DNA from 4 places in the Acidovorax sp. LjRoot66 genome. Region 4 is predicted to be linked to each of the others. Evidence: predicted binding sites of a transcription regulator. Region 4 holds the regulator's gene; each other region holds the start of a gene.
The links. The regulator sigma-54, encoded in region 4, starts transcription at its own class of promoters, with help from an activator protein. The targets are predictions, from matches to a motif close to TGGCANGNAANCTGCTTT.
Positions count from the first base shown of each region.

Region 1 (4,207 bases), 2.5 Mb from region 4:
TCGTCACCTACGACCGCTACACCGAGGACCGCGAAGCCATCAGCCAGCGGCTGGCCGAGGAGCGCGGCATGACGCTCGTGCCCCCCTTCGACCACCCGCATGTGATTGCCGGCCAGGGCACGGCCGCCAAGGAATTCCTGGAGGAGATGCCCGACCTCGACTACCTCTTCGTCTGCGTGGGCGGCGGCGGCCTGCTCGCGGGCAGCCTGCTGGCGGCCGAGGCCCTGGCCCCGAACTGCCGCGTGGTGGGTGTGGAGCCCGAGGCGGGCAACGACGGCCAGCAGTCCTTTCGCACCCGGCAACTGGTGCAGATCCCAACGCCCCACACCATTGCCGATGGCGCGCAGACAAGGTCGCTGGGGCAGATCACCTTTCCCATCATCCAGCGCCTGGCGGAAGACATCGTCACCGCCACCGACGAGCAACTGGTGGAGGCCCTGCGCTTCTTTGCCGAGCGCATGAAGCTGGTGGTCGAGCCCACGGGCGCCCTGGCCTTTGCAGGCGCACGGCATGGCAGCGTGGACGTGCATGGCGCGCGCGTGGGCATCATCATCAGCGGCGGGAATGTGGACATGGCGCGCTATGCGCGCTTTCTGGCAGACTAGGCGCGACCCAAAAACAAGCGAGCACTACGCCATGAGCACCAACGTCACCGTCATCACCCACCCCCTCGTTCAGCACAAGCTCACGCTGATGCGCCGCAAGGATGCCAGCACCAACAGCTTTCGCCGCCTGCTGGGCGAGTTGAGCACGCTGATGGCCTATGAGGTCACACGCGACATGCCGCTGCAGAACATCGAGATCGAAACCCCGCTGGAGACCATGACCGGCCAGGTGATCGATGGCAAGAAGCTGGTGCTGGTCTCCATCCTGCGCGCTGGCAATGGCTTCCTCGACGGCATGCTCAACGTGGTGCCTGGCGCCCGCGTGGGCCACATCGGCCTGTACCGCGACCCCGCCACGCTGCAGCCGGTGGAGTACTACTTCAAGATGCCGTCCGAGATGGACGAGCGCGACATCATCGTGGTCGACCCCATGCTGGCCACCGGCAACTCGGCCGCCGCCTGCGTCGACCGGCTCAAGAAGCTCAACCCGCGCTCCATCAAGTTCGTCTGCCTGCTGGCCGCCCCCGAGGGCGTGGCCACGCTGCAGAAGGCGCACCCCGACGTGCCGATCTTCACCGCCGCCATCGACCGCGAGCTCAACGACCATGGCTACATCCTGCCAGGCCTGGGCGATGCCGGCGACCGAATCTTTGGCACCAAATAAGAGCAGCCAACAAAACTCTTCTGGCGTAGTTGCGGAGCCTTGTCGTACTAACGTACTGCCTGCGGCTCAGCGCCTAGCCAGAACCGCTTCGCTGAGCTTTGTTAGCGGCTCTGGACACAGGGCGAATCCGAGAAGCCGCTGCAGATATGTCTTTCCCGCAGCGGCCTTTTTGCGCCCCAAGCCGGTGCGAATTTTTACCAACTGGTGGCTTTCTTCTGGCAGACTCCATGCCAGCGCCTGCCAGCCATTGGCGCACTAATTGCTTGAGACAACGCCAGATCCGATCGCCCATCCTCCATCCGAAGAAGGAATCACCCCATGACCTCACGCCGCATCTTCACCGGCCACCTGTTCTCCACCTCGCTGGCACTGTCGGCCATGATCGGGCTGGCGCCCGGTGCCGCCATGGCACAGGGCAAGACCAAGGTGGCGGCGATCTACACGGTGCCCTATGAGCAGCAGTGGGTGAGCCGCATCCACAAGGCGCTCAAAGCGGCCGAGGCACGCGGCGAGATCGAGTACAAGTCCAGCGAGAACGTGACCAACGCCGACTACGAGCGCGTGATGCGTGAGTACGCCACCGGCGGCAACCAGCTTATCGTGGGCGAGGCCTTCGCGGTGGAAGCCGCCGCCCGCAAGGTGGCCAAGGACTTCCCCAAGACTTCCTTCCTGCTCGGCTCCTCGGGCAAGCCGCAGGCGCCCAACTTCAGCGTGTTCGACAACTACATCCAAGAGCCGGCCTACCTGTCGGGCATGGTGGCTGGCGGCATGACCAAGAGCAACAAGATCGGCATGGTGGGCGGCTTCCCCATCCCCGAGGTGAACCGCCTGATGCACGCCTTCATGGCCGGCGCCAAGGAAGTCAACCCCAAGGTGGAGTTCACCATCAGCTTCATCAACAGCTGGTTCGACCCACCGAAGGCCAAGGAAGCCACCTTCGCCATGATCGACAAGGGCGCCGACGTGCTCTACGCCGAGCGCTTCGGTGTGAGCGATGCGGCCAAGGAAAAAGGCAAACTGGCCATCGGCAACGTGATCAACACGCAGGACAAATACCCCGACACGGTGGTCGCTTCGGCTCTGTGGCACATGGAGCCCAGCATCGACCGCGCGCTCAAGCTGGTCAAGGAAGGCAAGTTCACGCCCGAGGACTACGGCCCTTACTCGATGATGAAGCACAAGGGCTCGGAACTCGCGCCCCTGGGCACCTTCGAGAAGAAGGTACCGGCCGACATCGTGGCCAAGGTCAAGGCCAAGGAGGCCGACATCCTGGCCGGCAAGTTCACCGTGAAGGTGGACGACAGCCAGCCCAAGTCCACGGCCAAGTAAGCAAGGCAAGTTGTTGGCGCGCGACTCAAGAATCCTGGGCACGCTTTTCATTGCACTGGGCGCCATTGGCATAGTCGTTGGCGCCTGGGCTTTGTTGAGCGGAACCCCGTTCATGCAACAGGGATCGGGCTGCAAAGCCATCTGTGGCCTCACCATGCTTACGGTTCAATTCCTGGGGTTGCCAGCTGGCGCGTTGGTGGGCGGGGTGCTGTGGCTTGCAGTGGGCGTTGCGTTCTCGCTGGGTGGGTACCGCGTCCTGCACATGCGCTGACCGACTCGCAGCGCGCGCTTGGAACAACTCAGGCGCTTCAAACGTGCAGAAGATGCTCTCAATGCGCTTATTCTTGTCTTGCTGAACAGGATACATCGCCATGCAAGTACGACACCGCTCACATGCCTCTCTCAGGACATTGGCCCACCAATGCTCGCGCTTGCTGGGCGCGATGGCGATTGCCGCAGTCCTGACGGGCTGCGCGGCCGTCCCGCCGGACAAGGCGGTCCGAATCGACGCCACACCGCGCATCGCCGTCATCTCAGCCTTTGCCCCCGAGCTCACCGTGCTGCTGCCCCAGGTGCAGCAGCCCGCCAGGCACAGCGTGAACGGCGTGGAGTTCACCACCGGCACGCTGCAGGGCAAGCCCGTGGTGGTGTTCCTCTCGGGCATCAGCATGACCAATGCGGCCATGAACACGCAACTGGTGCTGGACCGCTTCAACGTGAGCCACATCGTTTTCTCCGGCATTGCCGGCGGGGTGAACCCGGGCCTGCACATCGGCGACGTGACCGTGCCTGCGCGCTGGGGCCAGTACATGGAGTGGCTCATGGCGCGCGAAGACCAGCCCGGCAAGTACACGGCCCCGGGCTGGATGCAGGCCGAGCTGACCCTGCCCGCCTTCGGTATGATGCATCCGCGCCCGGTGGAGGTGCGTTCGGCTGCCAATCCGAAACTCACGCACAAATTCTGGTTCGAGGCCGACCCACGCATGCTGGCCGTGGCCCATGGCCTGGCCGCCGTGCCCCTGGAACACTGCCACGCCAGCCACTGCATGAAGGAGCGCCCGCGCATGGTGGTGGGCGGCAATGGCGTGTCGGGCCAGGCCTTCGTGGACAACAAGGCCTTCCGCGAATACGCGTTCAAGACCTTCGAGGCCAATGTGCTCGACATGGAGACCGCCGCCACGGCCATGGTGGCGCACAGCAACGGCGTGCCCTACATCGCCTTTCGCTCGCTGAGCGACCTGGCGGGCGGCGGCGACGGCGCCAACGAGATGGACACCTTCATGCACCTGGCGGCGGCCAACTCGGCCAAGGTGCTGCAGGCCTTCCTGGCCGCCTGGAAGTAGCCCGATCGATGTCCATGGAGCCTGCAGAAACGGTTCTTCGCCTCACCGGCATCACCAAGCGCTTTGGCAAGCTGGTGGCCAATGACGGCATCGGCCTCACACTGGCGCGTGGCGAGGTGCTGGCCCTGCTGGGCGAGAACGGCGCGGGCAAGTCCACGCTGATGTCCATTCTGTTCGGCCACTATGTGGCGGACGAGGGCAGCATCGAAGTCTTCGGCAAGCCCTTGCCCCCGGGCCAGCCGCGCGCCGCGCTGGCCGCCGGCATC
Region 1 covers NZ_CAXUQU020000001.1:4,260,052-4,264,258, forward strand. Annotated here, with positions in the region: gene ACSQ3Y_RS20015 (threo-3-hydroxy-L-aspartate ammonia-lyase) at 1-605, shown strand, start outside; gene upp (uracil phosphoribosyltransferase) at 637-1,269, shown strand; gene ACSQ3Y_RS20025 (BMP family protein) at 1,588-2,598, shown strand; gene ACSQ3Y_RS20030 (5'-methylthioadenosine/S-adenosylhomocysteine nucleosidase) at 3,042-3,941, shown strand; gene ACSQ3Y_RS20035 (ABC transporter ATP-binding protein) at 3,956-4,207, shown strand, end outside.
Region 1: ACSQ3Y_RS20025 (BMP family protein) is a predicted target of sigma-54. The motif match lies at 1,518-1,535, and genes of this name have one in related genera.

Region 2 (4,207 bases), 4.6 Mb from region 4:
AAGGCACAGCGCTTTGCCGACCTGCGTGGCCGCATCGTGCAGGAGGTGGTGTTGCTCGAAGCCAAGCTGCGCGCGGAGTTTGCCCAGCATGTCGAGCCCGCCCAGGGCGCCACGGCCAAGGCCTTGTCGCTGATGGCGTGGGCGCTGCTGGGGCTCGATTCGCTGCCCGCGCTGCGCAGCCAGATCGACAAGCAGGCGATGGCGGCGCACGACTCGATTGCCGCGTTCAGCCACCTGATCGCCGGGCTGATCGAACTGGTCTTCCACGTGGCCGATGCGGCCGCTTTGCCCAGTGTCTCGCGCCAGCTCGTGGCCCTGCTGCACCTGGTGCAGGCGCAGGAAGAAGCAGGCCAGGAGCGGGCCATGGGCGCGCTGCTCTTCGCGTCCGGCCAGGGCAGCGACGCGCACCAGCAGCGCGTGCTGCACCTGATCGATGCGCAGGAGCGCAGCCTGCGCGTGTTTTCCGAGTTTGCCGACCCGGCCTTGCGCACGCGCTGGGAGCAGCAGCAACTGGCCCCGGGCATGGCCCAGCTGGAGCGCCTGCGGCGCACGCTGTGCGTGGCCCGCCCCGGTGCGGCGCTGGACAGCAACCTGAGCGACGCCTGGTTCGACGTGTCCACCGAGCGCATCAACGCGCTGTGGCAGCTGCAGGTCGAGCTGGTGCAGCGCCTGCGCGAAGATTGCGCAGCCCGCATCCTCGAAGCCCAGCAGGACCTGCAGGATTCCCGAGGCCTGCTGCGCGGCCTGCGCGACAACCCGCCGCAGCGCACGCACGCGGTGGACCGCTTCTTCGACATCGCCATCGCACCCGAGGCCGTGCCCGAGCAGGCCGCCAGCGCGCATGCGGGTGAATCGGCATCGCTGCTGGAGCTGCTGCAGGCCCAGTCGGCGCGCATGGCCAGCATGGAGGCCGAGCTTGAAGCGGCGCGCCGCACGCTCAACGAGCGCAAGGTGATCGAGCGCGCCAAGGGCGTGCTCATGGCCCGCCTGGGCATGAACGAGGAAGTCGCCTTCCGCGTGCTGCAAAAGACGTCGATGGACCAGAACCGCCGCCTGCTCGATGTGGCCGAGGCCACGCTGTCCCTGCCGGACCTGGCATTCGCCCACCCCGACCGCAAGGGCGACAAGCCCCTCTGATCCGTGGTGGTGCCTTGCGTGCACCGCCTTGAAGCCATTCCTGCGCCGAAGGCTTGGCGCACGCACGGAATGCGGGACACAAAAGACCGTCGGCTGCCCCAACGAGGGTACGGAACTTGCATGGAGTGCACTGGATGGTGGGCTAACGGCGGCCTGCCAATCCACCGCCTGCGGTTGCCCGCAGGCCCAGGAATCGCGCATCCGAGGATAACGGCGTCCATTGCGTTCCCCATCTGCATGGGGGCGCAGCGGACGCCGTTTTCTTTTTTCCTCCTCCTCTTCTTCTTCTTCTTCTTCTTGCGCGCTTCCCCGGGTGGACCTCTTGGGGAAGCCTGCCAGTCTCCCCGTCCCAAAGGAAGTGCAATGGCCTACCTCGCCCCCGCCGAGTTCGTGACCAAGATGGTCGATTCCGGTGAATCCAAGCTCCTCATGTCCACCCGCGACACGCTGATCCGCTCCTTCATGGCCGGTGCCATGCTGGCACTGGGCGCCGCCTTCGCGGTCACCGTCACGGTGAACACCGGCAATGCGCTGCTGGGCGCAATGCTCTTTCCGGGCTGCTTCATCCTGCTGTACCTGCTGGGTTACGACCTGCTGACCGGTGTATTCACGCTGGCCCCGCTGGCCGTGCTCGACAAGCGTCCTGGCGCCACCTGGCGTGGCGTCTTTCGCAACTGGACGCTGGTGTTCTGCGGCAACTTCGCAGGTGCGTTCATGGTGGCGGTGTTCATGGCCATCATCTTCACCTTCGGATTCAGCGAGGCGCCCAACGCAGTCGGCATAAAAATCGGCCACATCGGCGAGGGCCGCACGGTGGGTTACTCCGCGCACGGCGCCGCCGGCATGCTGACCCTGTTCGTCCGTGGCGTGATGTGCAACTGGATGGTGTCCACCGGCGTGGTGGCGGCCATGATGTCCACCTCGGTGTCGGGCAAGGCCATCGGCATGTGGATTCCCATCGCCCTGTTCTTCTACATGGGTTTCGAGCACAGCATCGTCAACATGTTCCTGTTCCCCTCGGGCCTGCTGCTCGGTGGCAACTTCACGATCATGGACTACCTGGTCTGGAATGAAATCCCCACCGTGATCGGCAACCTGGTGGGCGGCCTGACCTTTGTGGGCGCCATGCTGTATTCCACGCACTACAAGACCGCCCCAAAGCGCAAGATTGCCTGAGCGTTGCCCATGCACGCCCTGCGCGTCACGCTTGGCCAGCATTCCGAGGCCGGGCACAAGGGAGTCAACCAGGACTTCCACGGTGCCATGTTGCCCGTGGGGCCGCAGCGCGGCACCAAGGGCATCGCGCTGGCGCTGGCCGATGGCATAGGCTCCAGCGCCGTGAGCCAGGAGGCCAGCGCGGCGGCGGTGCGCGGCTTTCTCGACGACTATTACGCCACGTCCGAGGCCTGGTCGGTGCGCCGATCGGCCCAGCGCGTGCTGGGCGCCACCAATGCCTGGCTGCATGCGCAGACCCTGCGCAGCCATGCGCGCTTCGACAAGGATCGGGGCTATGTCACCACCTTCAGCGCCCTGATCTTGAAAGGGCGCGAGGTGCACCTGCTGCACGTGGGCGATGCGCGCATCTACCGCGTGCATGCGCAGGCGCTGGAGCAGTTGACCGAGGACCACCGCGTGCACCTGTCCTCGGTCGAATCCTTCCTGGGCCGGGCGCTGGGCATGGGCCCCAACGTGGAGATCGACTACCGCAGCCTGCCGGCCGAGGTGGGCGATGTCTACCTGCTGGCGACCGACGGTGCCTGCACGCACCTGGATGCGACCGCTGTGCACGCGGCCATTGCGCAGTGCGCAGGTGACTTCGATGCGGCGGCTCGCGCGCTGGTCGCCGCCGCCCAGGCGCGCGGTGCCACCGACGACCTGACGGTGCAGTTGCTGCGCATCGACGCACTGCCCGAGGACCGGGCGCTGGCGCACCTGCCGCCGCAGCGCGAGGGGCTGGCCCTGCCGCCGCCTCTCTCGCCGCGCATGGGCTTCGAGGGCTACACCATCGTGCGCGAACTGCATGCGAGTTCGCGCAGCCACGTGCACCTGGCCGTGGACGATGCCACGGGCCAGCAGGTGGTGATCAAGACCCCTTCGGTCGACCTGGTCACCCAGAAGGACTACCTGGACCGCTTCGTGTTGGAGGAATGGGTGGCGCGGCGCATCCACAGCCCGCACGTGCTGCGCGCCGCCGGCAGCGAGCGACCACGCCAGCATGTCTATGTGGCCATGGAGTTCGTGGATGGGCAGACCCTTGCCCAGTGGATGACCGACCACCCTCTGCCGGACCTGGATGCCGTGCGCAGCCTCGTCGCCCAGATCGGCAAGGGGCTGCAGGCCTTCCATGCGCGCGAAATGCTGCACCAGGACCTCAGGCCCGAGAACCTGCTGATCGACCGCAACGGCACGGTGAAGCTGATCGATTTTGGGTCGGTGCATGTGGCGGGCCTCGCCGAGGGGACGAGCGCTGCGCGCGCGGATGCCATTGCCGGCACGCTGCAGTACACCGCGCCCGAGTATTTCGTGGGTGGCGAGGGCGATGCCCGGTCGGACCTGTTCTCGCTGGCGGTGCTGACCTACCAGATGCTCACCGGCCAGTTGCCCTATGGCCTGCAGGTGGTGCGCCTGCGTTCACCGGCAGAGCACAAGCAGCTGCGCTATGTGCCCGTGCGCCATCTGCGGCCCGAGTTGCCCGCCTGGCTCGATGGGGTGCTGCAAAAAGCCCTGCAACCCGAGGCATCCAAACGCCAGGAGGCGGTGTCCGAGTTCCTGTACGACCTGCAATCGCCCGGCGCGCAGTTCCAGCGCCTGCGCGCGCCACCCCTGGTGGAGCGCAATCCGGTGCTGTTCTGGCAGACGGTGTCATGCCTGTTGGGCCTTGCCGTGCTGGTGCTGCTGGGTCTGCGCGCCTATGGGCAGTAAGCCGCTGCCCTCGCGCTGCTGGCGCGTTAGGGCGTGGTGCGGATGGGCACATCCCTGGGAAGCAAAGGCCGTTGCCCCGCAGGGTCTCGCACAAAAGGAAAAGGGGCGGTGCAGCCCGTGCCGCACCGCCCCTCGCTTCGGTGAGCCT
Region 2 covers NZ_CAXUQU020000001.1:2,174,924-2,179,130, forward strand. Annotated here, with positions in the region: gene ACSQ3Y_RS10055 (nitrate- and nitrite sensing domain-containing protein) at 1-1,137, shown strand, start outside; gene ACSQ3Y_RS10060 (formate/nitrite transporter family protein) at 1,501-2,313, shown strand; gene ACSQ3Y_RS10065 (protein kinase domain-containing protein) at 2,323-4,059, shown strand.
Region 2: ACSQ3Y_RS10060 (formate/nitrite transporter family protein) is a predicted target of sigma-54. The motif match lies at 1,243-1,260, and genes of this name have one in related genera.

Region 3 (4,207 bases), 4.7 Mb from region 4:
GGGGTATCGGCCGGCAAAGCGGCGGGAGGGGAGTGGAAGACGGCACTGACCATGGTGGATCTCCTGTGCAGGTGGCAATGGGGGGCGGTTTGGGTGGCTCTGCGGCCTCAGGCCTTGATCTTGAAGCCGTCGGCGTACTTGGCGGGGTCCTTGCCGTCCCAGACGACACCGTCCATGAGCTTGCTGGTCCGCATGGCGTCCTTGGGCACATTGATCTTCATGGCGCTGGCCACCGATTTGTACAGATCCACCTGGTTGATCTGTTTGGCCACGGCCAGGTAGTCGGGGTGGCTCTTGAGCAGGCCCCAGCGCTTGTGCTGGGTCAGGAACCACATGCCGTCGGACAGGTAGGGGAAGTTCACCGCACCATCGTTGAAGAACTTCATGTGGTTGGGATCGTCCCAGGTCTTGCCCATGCCGTTCTGGTAGCGGCCCAGGATGCGCTGGTTGATCGCGTCCACGCTGGTGTTGATGTAGGCCTTCTGGGCCACGGTCTCGGCCATCTTCATCTTGTTGGACAGGCTGGCGTCGATCCACTGGCTGGCTTCCAGAATCGCCATCATCACGGCGCGCGTGGTGTTGGGGTTCTTCTTCACGAACTCGGCGGTGGTACCGAGCACCTTCTCGGGGTGGTCCTTCCAGATGTCCTGTGTGGTGTTCGCCGTGATGCCAATGCCATCCATGATGGCGCGGTGGTTCCAGGGTTCGCCCACGCAGAAGCCGTCCATGTTGCCCACGCGCATGTTGGCCACCATCTGCGGTGGCGGCACGGTGATCAGCTTGGCGCCCGACAGCGGGTTGATGCCTGCGGCGGCCAGCCAGTAGTGCATCCACATCGCGTGCGTGCCCGTGGGGAAGGTGCCGGCAAAGGTGTACTCGCGCTTTTCCTTTTCCATAAGCTTGGCCAGGGAGGGGCCGTCCACGGCGCCCTTGTCCGCAATCGCCTTGGACAGCGAGATGGCCTGCCCGTTGTTGTTCAGGCTCATCAGCACGGCCATGTCCTTCTTGGGGCCGGCCGTGCCCAGGTGCACGCCGTAGACCAGGCCATACAGCACGTGAGCGAAGTCGAGTTCACCGTTGACCAGCTTGTCGCGCACGCCGGCCCAGCTGGCTTCCTTGGTGGGGATGATGGTCACGCCGTACTTCTTGTCGAAGCCCAGCACCGAGGCCATCACCACGCTGGCGCAGTCGGTCAGCGGGATGAAGCCGATCTTCACTTCCTTCTTCTCGGGCGCATCGGAGCCCTGTGCGTGAACAAGAGCGCGCAGGGCTGGGCTCACGCCCACGGCGCCCACGGTGGCTGCCTGCAGCACGGTGCGGCGGTTGAGACTGGTTTTGAGCAGATCGGTCATGGGGCTCCCCTGGTGGCGTGAAAAACAAAAAAGGCGTCCCCCCGGCGCTCGGGCTGCTGCAACTTCACAAAGAAAGTCACGCAGCGCCGAGCGCGGGTGGGACGCCTGTGTCCGGTGGCGAGAGGTACCTGCCCGCCATTGGGTAGGAGCCTCTCATCGAAGACCGTCGTTGGTCTTGATCAGTTCATGCAAGCCCTGTGCCAGCTTTCCTGTGCACCAACCTGCTATTCATTCAATAGCATGCTGGTGAATGCGGTAGAGGGGCTTTGCAAGCTTGCACCACAAGATGGCAGGCCGGTGGCAGTGGTGCAGGCTGCACGCATCTTGTGCGGTGCACCATTCCGGCTCCGAAAATAGGTGGCGTGCTGCGCGGCGGGGCGTCGGCGCAGGATGCGCCGCAGGCGGTCAGCCCAGCAGATCGGCCACGTCGAGCATGCGCTGGGCCACGTCGGCCAGCTTGAGGCCCTTGTCCATGGCCGTCTTGCGCAGCTTTTCATAGGCGGCCTGCTCGCTCAGGCCCTGGCGCTCCATCAGCAGGCCCTTGGCGCGGTCGATGGTCTTGCGGTCCTTGAGCTCGGTCTTGGCGTCGGCCAGTTCGGCGCGCAATGCCTGCTCGTGCTGAAAGCGTGCCATTGCCACATCCAGAATGGGGCGGATGCGCTGGGGCGCCAGGCCCGCCACGATGTAGGCCGAGACGCCGGCGGCCACGGCCGCCTTCACGTGCGAGGTGTCCTCGTCATTGGTGAACATGACGATGGGGCGGCGCTCGTCGCGCGTGGCCATCACCACATGCTCCAGCGCATCGCGCGCCTCGCTCTCGGCGTCCACGATGATGAGGTCCGGCTGCAATTGCGCCAGGCGTTCGCTCAAAAACACGTCGGCCGGCAGCGTGGCCACCAAGTTGAAGTTGTTTTCCAACAGGCCGATGCGCAGCGCCCGCGAGCGCTCTGCCTGCAGCAGGGCATGCTCGTCGTCGGGGTCGGCGACCGCCAGATCGGGGGCAACCACCACTATGCGCAAGGCCTCATTCATGCCTTCAGCATAGCAAGATTTACGCCACAAATTGGTGCGCCGGGCTGGTGCGCGGAGGGTGTCTACCCTTGCTTGCGCGGCTGTGCCCCTTTCAGGGCCTGAAACTTGCTAATAGAGTGTGTATTGGGAGGGCATACCCGATAGCGCCTCTTGGCGGCGTCGCATATACATCCGGTCACATTGACATACAGATATGGAGTTTCCTGCATGAACCAGCCCATCGACCGGCGCCGATTTTCGGCCAGCCTGGCCCTCACCGCCGTGGCCACCACCGCCTTGTTGGCGGGCTGCGGCAAAGTGCCCGACACCATCAAGATCGGGGTCGCCCAGCCCCTGAGCGGGCCCCTGGCCGCCCTGGGGCAGGACTTGCTCAACGGGGTGAACCTGGCCGTTGCCGAGCTCAACAAGGGCGGCTACACCGTGGACGGCAAGCGCGTGACGCTGGAGGTGGTGTCCGTGGACGACAAGGCCGACGCCGCCACCGGCAAGACCGTGGCCCAGCAACTGGTGGATGCCGGTGTGGTGGCAGTCATCGGCCACCTGAATTCGGGCGTGAGCATCGAGACCGCGCCCATCTACGCGGCCAAGGACATCCCGCAGATCGCCATCTCCACCAACCCCAAGTTCACGCAGCTGGGCTTTCCCACCACCTTCCGCATGGTGGCCAACGACACCCTGCAGGCGCGCGCCATCGGCTCGTTCGCCGCCACGCAGCTGGGCGCCAGCCGCTATGCAGCGCTGGACGACGGCACCCCCTACGGCAAGGGCCTGGCCGACGGCGCTGCCGAGCAGCTCAAGGCCGAGAAGAAGGAAGTCGTGGTGCGCAAGTCCTTCGACGACAAGACCACGGCCTTCGACGCCCTTGCTGGCGAACTCAAGGCGGCCAAGGTCGAGGTGATCGTCTCCACCCTGAATGACTTCCAGGCCATTGCCCTGCTGGAGGCGCTCAAGAAGGTCGACCACACCAAGGTGCGCCTCCTGGGCGGCGACACCATCAAGACCACCGACATGGCCAAGGGCGCCGGCATCGTGGAAGGCATCTACGCCACCTCGCCCGTGCTGGAGGCCAAGGAGTTCACCACCGGCAAACCCTTCCTCGAAAAGTACGTGGCCGAGTTCAAGAAGGCACCGGCCTATGGCGGCCACTACAGCTACGACAGCACCTACGTGCTGTCCGCCGCGATCCAGAAAGCCAAGTCCGCCGCCCCCAAGGACATCACCAAGGCCATGCACAGCATCAACGGCTACGCACCGGTGATCGGCACCATGACCTGGGACGACAAGGGCGAGCAGCGCTACGGCGCCGTGGGCGTGTACGAGCTGCGCGGCGGCGGGTGGGAACTGCGCATGCGCTCGGACCGCTGGTAAGAACGAAGGCCAGGGAGACGCCTGCTCTTTTTTGGGTGCTGGACGGAGCCGTGGCTGGCATAGTAGGAGGTGGATCATTTCCCGACCTACCCAGCCCGGAGCCCTGTTTGAACCCCCTCGTCTACTGGATCACCGGCCTGCCCGCCGCAGGCAAGACCACCCTGGCCACCGCGCTGGCCCAGGCCATCAACCAGGCCGGCGGCCGGGCCTGCGTGCTCGATGGCGACGAGCTGCGCAAGGGCCTGTGCTCCGACCTGGGGCTGTCTGCCGCCGACCGGGCCGAGAACATCCGGCGCGCAGGCGAGGTGGCGCGGCTGATGGCCCACAACGGCATGACCGTGGTGTGCGCCTTTGTTTCCCCCTTCGAGACCGACCGCCAGCGGGTGCGCGCCCTGTTTGCTCCCGGTGAGTTCCATGAAATTCACCTGAGCACTTCGGTGGATGAGTGCGCCCGG
Region 3 covers NZ_CAXUQU020000001.1:2,133,734-2,137,940, forward strand. Annotated here, with positions in the region: gene ntrB (nitrate ABC transporter permease) at 1-53, opposite strand, end outside; gene ACSQ3Y_RS09895 (CmpA/NrtA family ABC transporter substrate-binding protein) at 108-1,352, opposite strand; gene ACSQ3Y_RS09900 (ANTAR domain-containing response regulator) at 1,758-2,384, opposite strand; gene ACSQ3Y_RS09905 (branched-chain amino acid ABC transporter substrate-binding protein) at 2,592-3,752, shown strand; gene cysC (adenylyl-sulfate kinase) at 3,860-4,207, shown strand, end outside.
Region 3: ACSQ3Y_RS09900 (ANTAR domain-containing response regulator) is a predicted target of sigma-54. The motif match lies at 2,394-2,411, and genes of this name have one in related genera.

Region 4 (4,207 bases):
ACCATTTCTTGGCAGGACTGGCGCCTGTGTGTACCAAAAGCCCGCGGATGCGGGCTTTTTTCATGGCATGTCGCCACGGGTGGCTACAATGATCTGCAAGATTCGTGCCCTATGAACTACCGCATCCTCCCGACCCTACTCCTCCTCTCGGCCCTGGCCATGGTCCAGACGGCGGCCCACGCCGAAAAGGCCGACCGCAACAAGCCCATGAACATCGAGGCCGACGCACTGCGCCACGATGAGCTCAAGCAGACCAGCGTGTTCACCGGCCGCGTGGTCATGACCAAGGGCACCATCGTGCTGCGTGGCGCGCGCCTGGACGTGCGCCAGGACGCGGACGGCTACCAGTTCGGCGTGGTCACGGCCGAGCCGGGCAAGCGCGCCTTCTTTCGCCAGAAGCGCGACACGCTGGCGGGCGCGCCCGACGAGTTCATCGAAGGCGAGAGCGAGGTCATCGAGTACGACGGCCGGGCCGACAACGTGAAGTTCATCACCCGCGCCGAGCTGCGGCGCTACCGCGAATCCACGCTGACCGACGAGATCACCGGGCAGGTCATCGTCTACAACAACCTGACCGACGTGTTCACCGTGGACGCCAAGCCGCGCGGCAGCACCAATGCGGCGGGCGACACCCCGGCGCCCGGTGGCCGCGTGCGCGCCATCCTGTCGCCCAAGGAAACACCCGCCAGCGCGGCCGCCCCTGCCGCAGCGGCATCGGGCACCCCCTTGCGCCCCAGCAGCACCCTGAGCGGCGGCGCCAAGTGAGTGGGCAGCACGTGAGTACCGCCGCCGATTCCCCGGCGGACAGCCGGCTGGAGGTGCACCACCTCGAAAAATCCTATGGCAGCCGCAAGGTCGTCAAGGACGTATCGCTGGTCGTGCAAAAGGGCGAGGTCGTCGGGCTGCTCGGCCCCAACGGCGCGGGCAAGACCACCTCGTTCTACATGATCGTGGGCCTGGTGCGCAGCGATGCCGGCGACATCCGCATCGACGGCCACTCGGTGGCCCACATGCCCATCCACCGCCGTTCGCGCCTGGGGCTGTCCTACCTGCCGCAGGAAGCCTCGATCTTCCGCAAGCTCACGGTCGAGGAGAACGTGCGCGCCGTGCTCGAATTGCAGCGCGGCGAGGACGGCCAGCCGCTGCCGCGCCAGGCCATCGAAGAGCGCCTGACCGCGCTGCTCACGGAACTGCGCGTGGAGCACCTGCGCGCCTCGCCCGCGCTGGCCCTGTCCGGCGGCGAGCGCCGCCGCGTGGAGATCGCCCGCGCGCTGGCCACGCAGCCGCGCTTCATCCTGCTGGACGAGCCCTTTGCCGGCATCGACCCCATCGCCGTGATCGAGATCCAGCGCATCATCGGCTTCCTCAAGGCGCGCGGCATCGGCGTGCTCATCACCGACCACAACGTGCGCGAGACGCTGGGCATCTGCGACCACGCCTTCATCATCAGCGATGGCCATGTGCTGGCCCAGGGAACCCCCTCCGAAATCGTCGACAACGCCGAAGTGCGCCGGGTGTACCTGGGTGAACACTTCCGCATGTAGCAGACCGATGGACCACCCGTTCGCCATGCACCTGCCTTTGCGGCAGCCCCGGGGGGCTGTGCGATGAAGCCCGGCCTGTCACTGCGCGTATCGCAGCACCTGGCGCTCACGCCGCAATTGCAGCAGTCCATCCGGCTGCTGCAGCTGTCCACGCTGGAGCTGGGGCAGGAGGTCGAGCAGATGCTCGACGAAAACCCCTTTCTCGAACGCAATGCCGACGAGGCGCCGCGCGAGGAGTTCGGCGTGGAAACGGCCGATGCGCCGGTGCAGCCAGACGATTACAGTTCCGACGACGCGGTCTATTCCAGCGCCCCGGGCACCAGCACGTCGACCGAGACCTCGGCCGACAGCCCGCAGGGCGATGCGGAAGTGGGCAGCAGTGCGGGCGACGAGCCCGACTGGAGTGGCGATGGCACCGTGGACGTGTCCCCCAACGATGCCGAGTGGGGCGGCGATGCGCCGGCCCGCAACCGCAATGATTCCGAAGGCGACGAGGCCGATGCCACCGAACTGGCGCGTACGCACGAATCGCTCACCGCGTTTTTACACCGCCAGGCCCTGTCGCTGCGCCTGTCCGAGGTGGACCGGGCCGCCCTGCGCTTTTTGATCGAATCGCTCAACGACGACGGCTACCTCGAAGACCCGCTGGAAGAGCTGGCCGTGGGCCTGGCCGGCCCCGACGACCTGGAGCAGATCGAGGAGCTGGTGCACCGCTTCACCGTCGCCCTGCGCCTGCTGCAGAGCCTGGAGCCTGTGGGCGTGGGTGCACGTGGCCTGGGTGAATGCCTCACGCTGCAGCTTACCGCGCTGGCCGCCGATGAAGACAGCGAAATCGACCCCGACACCGTGCAGACCGCGTTGCGTGTGTGCCAGCAGCCGCTGGAGATGCTGGCGCGCCGCGACATCCGCCGCCTCACGCAGCTGTGTGGCGATGGCGAGGAGCGCACGCGCGCCGCCATGGCCCTGATCGCGCGGCTGGAGCCTCGCCCCGGGCGCAAGTTCGTGGACGTGGAGCGCAACATCATCGTGCCCGACGTCATCGTGCGCAAGGCCGGGCGGGCGAATGGCCGAGATGGCCAGCACAACTTCATCGTGGCCCTGAACCCCGACGTGATGCCGCGCCTGCGCGTGCACGACATCTATGCCGGTGCCCTGCGCGGCCACAAGGGCGGCGAGGGCCACCAGGCCATGCAGCAGCGGTTGCAGGAGGCGCGCTGGTTCATCAAGAACATCCAGCAGCGCTTTGACACCATCCTGCGCGTCTCGCGGGCCATCGTCGAGCGGCAAAAGAGCTTCTTCACCCATGGCGAGCTGGCCATGCGCCCGCTGGTGCTGCGCGACATCGCCGATGAGCTGGGTTTGCACGAGTCCACCATCAGCCGCGTGACCACGGCCAAGTACATGTCCACGCCCATCGGCACCTACGAGCTCAAGTACTTCTTCGGCTCGGGCCTGGGCACCGAGACCGGCGGCAACGCATCGAGCACGGCCGTGCGCGCCCTCATCAAGCAGTTCGTGGCGGCCGAAAGCCCCGCCAAGCCGCTGTCGGACAGCCAGATCGCCGAGATGCTCAAGGAGCAGGGCATCGAGTGCGCGCGCCGCACCGTGGCCAAGTACCGCGAGGCGCTCCGGATCGCGCCAGCCAACCTGCGCAAGGCGCTCTGATCAGGCCGCTGTTCTGAACGCCCGGCTGGAGATGCTGACGGCGTTGCCGTCCGGGTCCTTCACATTGGCAAACGCATAGCCATTGGCCTGGTGCGTGCTGCCGAATGCCAGGCCCTGCGTCAGCGCATTGGCCTTGAAGGCCTCCACGTCGTGCACATGAAAGCACAGCTTCACCCCGGCCTGGCCGAGCTTCACGCTCTTGGCCGCCTGGTGGATGAGGATGCTGGCGCCGCCGTCCGGGGCCTTGAGTTCGATCAGGCCCTCCACCACCTCTCCCGTGGTCTGCAGGCCGAAATGCGTGCCGTAGAACGCAGCGCTGCGCTGCATGTCGCGCGCGTAGACCATGATGGTGCCGAGCATGGGGTGCATGGTGGGTGGGCCATCCGCCATCAAGGCGACTTCGAGGCCGGTGCGCGCCGCAGCGAGCGCAGCAGCTCCAGCGCCTGTGCGGTCGGCTCCTGCGACTGGCCATTGGCCAGCACGGTGAAGGCCACGCGCAGTTCGTTCATGCCCAGCACGCCCTGGGTCAGGTGCTTGTAGCCGCCCGGCTCGGGGGCGCGGTCGGTGGCCGAAAAGTAGTAGCCCGTCTTGCCCGAGGCGCTCAGGTCCTTGAGCGGCAGCTCGGCTTCGACGGCCCTGGGCTTGGCCTGGGTCGCGCCCGACTGGACCTGCGCCCGCAGCTCATCGGCCGTGGGGGCCTTGGCGGAGCTGCCTGCGGGCCAGATGGGCGTGAGGATCATCTGCAGGGCCGTGGCATCGGGACCGCTGATGGCGACCGAGGGCGGTAGCTCGGCATGGGGGCGGCGCACCTGGGCGCGCCATTGGGCGGGCAGGTCGATGACGAGGTCGTCGCGCCCGGGCAGCGGAACGCGCAGTTCTTCGGCAAGAACGGGCAGGCACAGGGCGAAGGTGAGCAGCGTGAGGGCAGTGCGGAGCATGGAGCGGTGGAACGGAGTGAGTGAGGTGGTGGCTTACTTGCGGCTGGTGAAGACGGCGTC
Region 4 covers NZ_CAXUQU020000001.1:6,808,867-6,813,073, reverse strand. Annotated here, with positions in the region: gene ACSQ3Y_RS31945 (thiol:disulfide interchange protein DsbA/DsbL) at 1-1, shown strand, start outside; gene lptA (lipopolysaccharide transport periplasmic protein LptA) at 112-765, shown strand; gene lptB (LPS export ABC transporter ATP-binding protein) at 762-1,544, shown strand; gene ACSQ3Y_RS31930 (RNA polymerase factor sigma-54) at 1,608-3,209, shown strand; gene ACSQ3Y_RS31925 (VOC family protein) at 3,210-3,569, opposite strand; gene ACSQ3Y_RS31920 (hypothetical protein) at 3,599-4,147, opposite strand; gene ACSQ3Y_RS31915 (glutaredoxin domain-containing protein) at 4,181-4,207, opposite strand, start outside.